Regions from separate parts of the Pantoea sp. F_5 genome, predicted to be linked through region 1. Evidence: predicted binding sites of a transcription regulator. Region 1 holds the regulator's gene; the other holds the start of a gene.

Region 1 (4,479 bases):
CACCGCAATCAGCGTCAGCACCAGGAAAATCGAACGCCAGTGGAAATGGCCGATCAGCCAGGCACCCAGCAACGGGGCCAGCGCCGGGGAGAGCGCAACCAGCGGCATAATCGTTGCAAAGACTTTGTTGGCGCGCGCGGCGGGGTAGCGATCCACTACCAGCGCCTGCCAGCTCACGGCCGCAGCACAGACGCCTATCGCCTGCACAAAGCGCAGCGTCAGCATCAGAGCAATATCATTCACCCACAACATGCCCGCACAGCCGACGCCAAACATGGCCAGTCCGGCCAGCAGTACGGGTTTACGGCCGATGCGATCGGAAAGCGGTCCCCAGAAGAGCTGACCTACGGCGAAGCCCGCCAGGAACAGACTCATACTGGCGCTGATCAGACCAGGCGAGGTGTTAAATGTTTGCTGCATCGCACCAAAGGCGGGCAGATACATGTCAGTGGCTAAAAAGCCGAGCATGCTCAGCAGGGCAAGATAGGGCATAAATCCTTTATTCGACAGCATCTCATTCTCATTTTTGCAGGATAAACGCGGCAGAGTGTAAAAGGTGCGTTTGCCGCTGTGAAACGGTAATATTTGCCGGTTGCTGTTAAAATTTTTGAAGGCAGATTATGTGGTCAGAATATGCATTAGAGGTCGTTGACGCGGTTGCCCGCGGAGGCAGCTTCAGCGCAGCCGCGCAGGAGCTGCATCGGGTACCTTCTGCCATCAGCTATACAGTGCGTCAGCTGGAGAACTGGCTGGCGGTGCCGCTGTTCGAACGCCAGCATCGTGAAGTGGTGCTGACGCCTGCAGGGGAGCATTTTGTCCGGGAAGGGCGCAGCGTCATCAAAAAAATGCTTGCCACACGGCGGCAGTGTCAGCAGCTGGCCAACGGCTGGCGCGGGCAGCTCAGCATTGCTGTTGACCGTATTGCCAAACCTCAGCGTACCCGACAGCTGGCCAAAGATTTCTATCGCCACTTCCCCGATATGGAACTGATCATCAGCTACGAAGTGTTTAACGGTGTCTGGGATGCACTGGCCGATGGCCGGGTGGAAGTCGCAATTGGTGCCACGCAGGCGATTCCGGTGGGGGGACGGTTTGCGTTTCGTGATATGGGTACGCTCAACTGGCGCTGCGTGGTCGCGCCCGATCATCCTCTGACGCAGGCGAGCAAGATAGATGACGACACGCTGCGTAGCTGGCCGTCCCTGGTACTGGAAGATACATCACGCGCACTACCGCGTCGAATGACATGGACGCTGGATAACCAGCGCAGGCTGGTGGTGCCGGAGTGGCAAACCGGACTGGAGTGCGTGCAGGCGGGCTTGTGCGTGGCGATGGTGCCGGGTCATCTGGCAAGGCCACTGCTCGACACTGGCGAGCTGGTGGAGCTGACGCTGCCGGTGGCATTTCCGGACAGTCCCTGTTGCGTTAGCTGGGCAGAGGATCGCGCATCACCGGCGACAGGCTGGTTGCTCAGCTATCTGGGTGATGCGCGAACGCTTAATCAGGAGTGGTTAAGCGAGGATTAGCGGCGATAGTCGCGGAACGGACCATCAGCTACTGAACGCCGCTCAATCAACGTCGGATGGACCTCAATCGTTTGTGACACTTCGCGCTTACTGGTAATGCGGTCGAGCAGCATATCCAGCGCCTTCTCACCCAACTGGGCTTTAGGCTGATGCACCGTGGTCAGGGCAGGGGCGAAATAGCGTGCGTTGCGCACATTATCATAACCGATAACCGAAATATCCTGCGGCACGCGCAGACCCATTTCGTCGGCGGCGCAAATGGCCCCCATCGCCATGATGTCGCCGCCGCAGAACACGGCGGTCGGGCGCTGCTTTTGCGACAGGATCTGCTGCATCGCCTGATAGCCCGACTCCGGCTCAAAGTCACCCTGCACAATCCACTCCGCGCGTGGCTGAATACCCGCTTCTTCCAGCGCCTTCAGGAAGCCGGCATGACGTCCGCCGCCGGTGTTACGCTCCATCTGACCGGGAATCGCACCAATATCACGGTGTCCACGTTCAATCAGATAGCGTCCCGCCAGATAGCCACCCTGGAAAGCATTATCCAGGACCGTGTCGGTGAAGTCTGCGCGCGATTCGCCCCAGTCCATCACCACCATCGGGATATTGCGGTTCTCTTCCAGCATCTGCAGCAGATCGTCCGGATACTCAGAGCACATCACCAGCAGGCCATCGACGCGCTTCTGCGCCATCATGCTGAGGTAGGCGCGCTGTTTTTGCAGGTCGTTATGCGCATTCCCCAGAATCAGCGTATAACCTTTATCAAAACAGTGATTTTCAACCGCCTCAATAATTTCAGCGAAATAGGGCGCTTCGCTGGACGTGGCAAGCAGACCCAGCGTCCTGGTGTGGTTTACTTTCAGGCTGCGCGCGACAGCGCTCGGCGAGTAGTGCAATTCTTTAATTGCCTGCCAGACCGCCTCGCGCGTCTCTTCAGCGACAAAGCGGGTTTTATTGATGACGTGCGAAACGGTGGTCGTTGAGACGCCAGCGCGTTTCGCCACATCTTTAATTGTTGCCATGAAAATCGGACTCCATTGCTTACCTAACTCTATGATAAGCGTAATGTTAAACGTTTGCGTCTTCTCAGGGAATTTTCCGCAAAAATACGGTTTTTCTGGCCGGTAAACAGGCTGCTGGCGGAGAAAAAACGCCTGAAAAGATGCGCAAACGGAATCAGGGTTGCGCGCGTTGCGCAACAAAGGCGGGATTCTAACAAGGCTGAACGGATAAAACGAGATTTTTACCAGGTCATGTGGGAAAATGCCATATCCCTACAAAGTGTGTGACTAAGGAGCAGGTAATGAGTACTGATTTGAAACTGGCTTTGATGACTACTGTCGGCTGTCTGCTGATGATTGTGGCCTTTAGTTTTACTGCCATTCTGCACTAATAAAAAAGCCGGGATTATCCCGGCTTTTTTCGAACTGTAGTGCTGATCAGCGAATGTTTTTCGGCGTCATCACACGACGCGCACCAATATAGTGGCGCTGCCAGTAGTCTTCCCCTAATGCACTGATCTGAATATCTTTGCCGGTACGTGGCGACTGAATAAACTTGCCATTGCCCAGGTAAACGCCGACGTGATCCGCAGTACCGCGGCCGTTAATGCGGAAGAAGACCAGATCGCCTTTCTCCAGCGATTCACGCTTGATTGGCGCAGCGTCACGCAGGTGATACATCTCGTTAGCGGTACGCGGGATCTTGAACTTCACCAGATCTTTATAGGCATACCAGACCAGACCGCTGCAATCGAAACCAGTATGTGGTGAGGTGCCGCCCCACAGATAAGGTTTACCCAGCTGTCCCATCAGCTTAGTCATCGCGGTTTCGCGCGCTTTCTGGTAGCGCTGACGGTGAGATTTGCTCATTTTAATCGTGCCAGGTTCGCTGGTGGTGACCTCAGCGGTTTTCAGCAGGCGCTGATGACCATAGCGTTTTTTTTCTTTATTTTTGCTGATACGGGCGGTTTTAAGCGAGGTCTTCTTAGCTGGCGTCTGTTGAGCAGTGAGTTCGACTTTTTTCTGTTTTTTCGTTTTAAGTTTTTGAACAGGGCTGAGGCGAGTTTTTTTGGTCACCGTTTTTACCTGGCGACGCTTGCGGCGCTCATCGTCGCGCGCGCTCTTTTTTTCTGCTTTATGCGTACTCACGTTCACCGGCGCGTGCGGGGAAGCAGCAGCGACGTTGAAAAACAGTTGCGCAAAGGCCAGCATGAAAAGCGTAATGATTAAACGCATAGTCCGTTGATTAGTTAAGTTGTCAGGGCCACTACGCACCGCGACAAAGTTGAGATTAATCTGATCCAGGATCAGTGCCCAGGCCATTCTAGTTCAGTTCTTTTAAAAACTGTAATGCCTTTTAATATTAATCTTTGCAATCTACGCAATCGCGCTGAAAATGAACATTTTCAGCGTCTTATATCAACGAAATTATTACGAATTATTAAACTGTTACCCGCTGTTAATAATCAGGCGTTCAGGCGTCCGGAAGCGGAACTTAACAATGATGGCGATTTAATCGGACAGCGGTAAAATCTCGTTTTCAGTCACGCTGCGAAGTCGCTACAATAAACAAACACGAAGTAACGAATTAAGGAAGGCAATTATGAGTACTGTAGAAAAAATTCAGCGCCAGATCGCAGAAAACCCGATCCTGCTGTACATGAAAGGTTCGCCGAAACTGCCAAGCTGCGGTTTCTCTGCACAGGCGGTGCAGGCACTGTCAGCCTGCGGTGAGCGTTTTGCTTACGTGGATATTCTGCAGAACCCGGACATTCGTGCAGAGCTGCCAAAGTATGCCAACTGGCCTACCTTCCCGCAGCTGTGGGTAGACGGTGAACTGGTCGGTGGATGCGATATCATCGTTGAGATGTTACAGCGTGGTGAACTGCAGTCGCTGATTAAAGAGACCGCAGAAAAGTTTAAAGAAGCAGTGACTAGTCCTGGCATAGGTT
Region 2 (4,479 bases), on a different contig from region 1:
TCGCGCCAGTCCTGCGGCAGGGTATATTCCAGGCCGGCAACAGCCAGATTTTTCAGCGTCAGGCGTTTATCGCTGCGTGACCAGTCACCGTCAGCCCGAATGACCCCATTCGCCCAGCGTGAACTGAACTGCGTCAGCGCCAGGCCCTGCGGCGAGAAATCCAGGTTAACGATAGGATCATTAAGCTCGAATCCACCGTTGATAAAATTACTGGCATTCAGCGCCAGCGAACCATCATTACTCTGCCAGTCATCGCCCTGCCAGTTAACGTTTCTCAGCGTCAGATCAAGATCTGTCACCGCCCAGTCAGGTCCCTGCAGGCGGGCATCGGTCATGTCGAAGCGCGTAATGGCAATCGAGGGAACCACCTGCAGGCTATGCAGGAAATCTTTCAGGCTGCTGGCGGTCTGCAGACGAATGTCATTCAGTCGCAACTGATTAATTTTCCAGTTGCCCTGGGCATCACGCTCACCGTTGCCGGTCATGGAGCCACGCGCCAGGTCGGCACCAATATTATCAAAGCGCATCCGGCCTTGGGAAACACTGCCCTGAATCAGGACGTTTTCAGCGGGCACCTTATTCAGCGTCATGCTGCCTGCACTCATCTGGAAGCGGGCATCGCGACCCAGCATATCGAGGGCTGTGGGTTTCCACGGCAGAATGCCACCATTAACCTGCTGAGCAAACAGCGGTAACGCGCTGTCAGGGCTGTCGATACGCATGTTATTGAGCTGCAGCCGGTCGGCCTGAATGGGTAGCGCACTGCCTGGCGTCAGATTGGCCAGATTCACTTCCCCGTCGCGCAATTCAAGGCTGCTGAAATGCAGTGGATCGCTGAACTGAATCAGAGCCAGACCGAGATCGACCCGTTTCGCTACCAGAACCGCAGGCTGCCCATCATGACCAAAGCTGAAGTCATCCAGAATGATATGAGAGGGAGAAGAGAAATTGTGTTCAATTTTACTCAGGGAGAGATGCCATTCAGTTTTGTCGCTCACCCAACGGCTAAACCAGCCTGCACCCCACTGGGTCTGCAGCAACACATAGATCACCACAAGGATGAAAAGCAGCAGCAAAAGTAAGGTGAGGAAAAACTTTCCAATAAATTTCATCGCATCCTTCCCGAGTTAAATCCGGTGAGAGGTTGTTATGCCTGAATTACCGTTACAGCTCAACAGCCTGGATGTAAATCCGAATAATTAGCAGGCAGGCCGAAGCCTGCCTGTGGACTTACTTCTCTTGCGGAAAAATCAGGTTGAGCACGATGGCGGTAATGCCACCTGCCGCAATGCCGGAAGAGAGCAGGGTTTTCAGCCACTCGGGCGCAAACTGCAGGATCAGCGGTTGCTGAGAAACACCCAGCCCCACCGCCAGCGACAGCGCGATGATCATGATGGCGCGACGGTTAAGCGGCTCGCGTGACACGATGCGAACGCCCGAGGCGGCGATGGTGCCGAACATCACAATGGTTGCGCCGCCGAGCACCGGCTCAGGAATGAGCTGAACCAGACCGCTGACCGCCGGGAACAGCCCCAGCACAATCAGCATCAGCGCGACAACAAAGCCCACGTAGCGGCTGGCCACGCCGGTTAACTGAATGACGCCATTGTTCTGACCGAAGCAGGAGTTAGGGAAGGTATTAAACAGCGCGGAGACAAAGGAGTTAAGACCATTCGCCAGCACGCCACCTTTCAGGCGTTTCATATAGAGTGGACCGCTCACCGGCTGCTCTGAAACATCCGAGGTGGCGGTAATATCGCCGATGGTCTCCAGAGAGGTGACCATAAATACCAGCATCAGCGGGATAAGCAGATTCCAGTCAAAGCCCAGTCCGTAGTAGAGCGGAGTTGGCACCATGATTAACGGCTGATCGGCAGGAATACCTGTCGCAGGCAGCATGCCCATCGCCCAGGCCAGCAGATAGCCCACCGCCATGGCAATCACCAGGGAGGCGACGCGCAGGTAGGGATTCTTCTGTCGGTTCAGCAGCACGATCACCAGCAGCACGGCACCGGCCAGCATCAGATTTTTCGGCGCGCCAAAGGTATGGTCGCTCATCGCACTGAAACCGCCGCCAATGGAGGTCAGGCCGACCTGAATCAGCGACAGGCCAATAATCATCACCACGATACCGGAAACCAGCGGGGTAATGATCCGGCGCGCCAGATGCAATACGCGCGACAGCACCATTTCGGTACAGGAGGCTACCATCAGCGTGCCAAACAGTGCCGCCATCATGGTGGGCACATCAGCACCGCCATTTTTCAGCGCCATCCCGCCCATAATCAGAGGCGTTACGAAGTTAAAGCTGGTGCCCTGAATCGACAACAGGCCCGAACCTACAGGTCCCCAGGTTTTGATTTGCAGCAGTGATGCCACGCCCGATGCAAACAGCGACATACTGATCACGTGCCGGGTATCTTCTGCAGGCAGGCCCAGCGCCTGACAAATCAGAATCGCAGGCGTAATAACCGCGACAAACATTGCCAGCAGGTGCTGACCGGCGGCAAACAGCGTTTGCGGCAGGGGGGGACGATCTTCAAGACGATAAATCAGTTCACTTTTCGTGGCGGAAGGCTGGTCTGGCTGAGGAGTGGTGGACATCTTCTGTTCTTCCCAAAAAATAGTGTGGCGATTGTAATCATCCGCAGGCTAAAAGCAATCGTTTGCCCGGTGAGGATAAAAAAGGCCGTACCAGAATGGAACGCACTCAGACGTTGGTATAGCGGGTGTTCTCTGGCAGCCAGCGTTCAATCAGGGCGCTGGCCTGCTCGGGATAGTGCTGGTGGATGTGGCGCGCCACGCGCTGAACTTCCGGCACCATCGCGGCATCACGTAGCAGGTCGGCTACTTTGAATTCAGCGTTGCCGGTCTGACGCGTGCCCAGCAGTTCACCCGGACCGCGAATCTCAAGATCGAACTGAGCAATGACAAAGCCATCATTGCTGTCGCGCAGCACCTGAAGACGCTTCTGCGCCGTCTTGCTCAGCGGCGCTTTATAGAGCAGCACACAGTGCGATGCTACAGCACCACGACCTACACGGCCACGCAGCTGATGCAGCTGCGCCAGCCCTAACCGCTCCGGGTTTTCGATAATCATCAGGCTGGCATTCGGCACGTCAACGCCGACCTCTATGACTGTCGTCGCCACCAGCAGCTGCAGCTCATTCGCTTTAAAGGCCTGCATCACCGCCTGCTTTTCCGCGGGCTTCATCCGGCCATGTACCAGTCCGATGTTCAAGTCGGGAAGCGCCATTTTCAGGGATTCCCAGCTGGCTTCTGCCGCTTGCGCTTCCAGCAATTCGGACTCTTCAATCAGGGTGCAGACCCAGTAGGCCTGACGTCCCTCGCGGCAGGCATGCTCAACCCGCGCTACAATCTCATCGCGTCGCGTATCGGGGATGGCGACGGTGGTCACCGGTGTACGTCCCGGTGGCAGCTCATCGATAGTTGAGGTATCCAGATCGGCATAAGCCGTCATCGCCAGGGTGCGCGGAATGGGTGTGGCGGTCATGATCAGCTGATGCGGATGGAAACCCTGTTCCTCGCCTTTTTCCCACAAAGCCAGTCGCTGGTGGACGCCGAACCGGTGCTGCTCATCAATAATGACCAGCGCCAGACCCTTGAACTGCACCTGCTCCTGAAACAGCGCGTGTGTGCCGACTACCATCGCCACCTGGCCGCTGGCTATTGCTTCCTGCTGTGCCTGGCGGGCTTTGCCTTTCTGTTTTCCGGCCAGCCAGCCCACTTCTATGCCCAGCGGCGCAAACCACTGACGGAAGTTACTGGCGTGCTGTTCCGCCAGCAGTTCGGTCGGTGCCATTAGCGCAACCTGTTTGCCATGGGCGATAACATTCAGCGCAGAGAGCGCGGCTACCAGCGTTTTACCCGAGCCGACGTCGCCCTGCACCAGCCGCATCATTGGGAAATCGTTGGCCAGATCTTTCTCTATCTCCGCCACCACGCGTTTCTGCGCATTGGTCGGTGAGAAGGGCAGCGCGGCCAGCAGCTGATCGCTAAGGTTGTGTCGCGGCGGCATCGGTAACGCGTAATAGCGCTGAGCACCGGCGCGTACCGCCAGCATGCTGAGGTTATGCGCCAGCAGCTCTTCCAGAATTAACCTGCGTTGCGCCGGATGACGGCCACTCTCCAGCTCACTGAGCCGGAGATCGGGCGGCGGACGATGCAGTGTGCGCAGTGCATCAGGCAGGCTGATCAAGCCGCCGCTCAGTTCCTTCGGCAGCAGCTCGGCAATCGGGCAGCTCTCCAGCAGCGTCAGCGCCTGATCGGTAAGATTACGCAGCGTGGCCTGTCGGATGCCTTCAGTGGTGGGATAAACCGGTGTTAAGGTCTCTTCCAGCGCTACATTGCTCTGTTCGCCCTGGATGCGGTATTCGGGATGAATGATCTCAGCGCCGCGCTGACCGCGCTTAATCTCGCCATAAGCGGTGACGCGCCGGCCCGGCGACAGGTTGTTCT

Evidence for each region. Region 1 encodes PurR, which represses purine synthesis genes. Its sites were predicted from a motif close to CANGCAAACGTTTGCNTG; they were not measured.
Region 2: the regulator PurR is predicted to act here: its motif matches at 2,656-2,673, upstream of F3I44_RS22065 (NCS2 family protein).

Annotation. Positions count from the first base shown of each region.
Region 1 covers NZ_VWUO01000002.1:455,768-460,246, forward strand. Annotated here, with positions in the region: gene punC (purine nucleoside transporter PunC) at 1-513, opposite strand, end outside; gene punR (DNA-binding transcriptional activator PunR) at 621-1,526, shown strand; gene purR (HTH-type transcriptional repressor PurR) at 1,523-2,548, opposite strand; gene F3I44_RS04655 (YnhF family membrane protein) at 2,830-2,919, shown strand; gene F3I44_RS04660 (C40 family peptidase) at 2,966-3,763, opposite strand; gene F3I44_RS04665 (Grx4 family monothiol glutaredoxin) at 4,128-4,479, shown strand, end outside.
Region 2 covers NZ_VWUO01000026.1:16,892-21,370, reverse strand. Annotated here, with positions in the region: gene F3I44_RS22070 (AsmA family protein) at 1-1,112, opposite strand, end outside; gene F3I44_RS22065 (NCS2 family protein) at 1,231-2,604, opposite strand; gene recG (ATP-dependent DNA helicase RecG) at 2,711-4,479, opposite strand, start outside.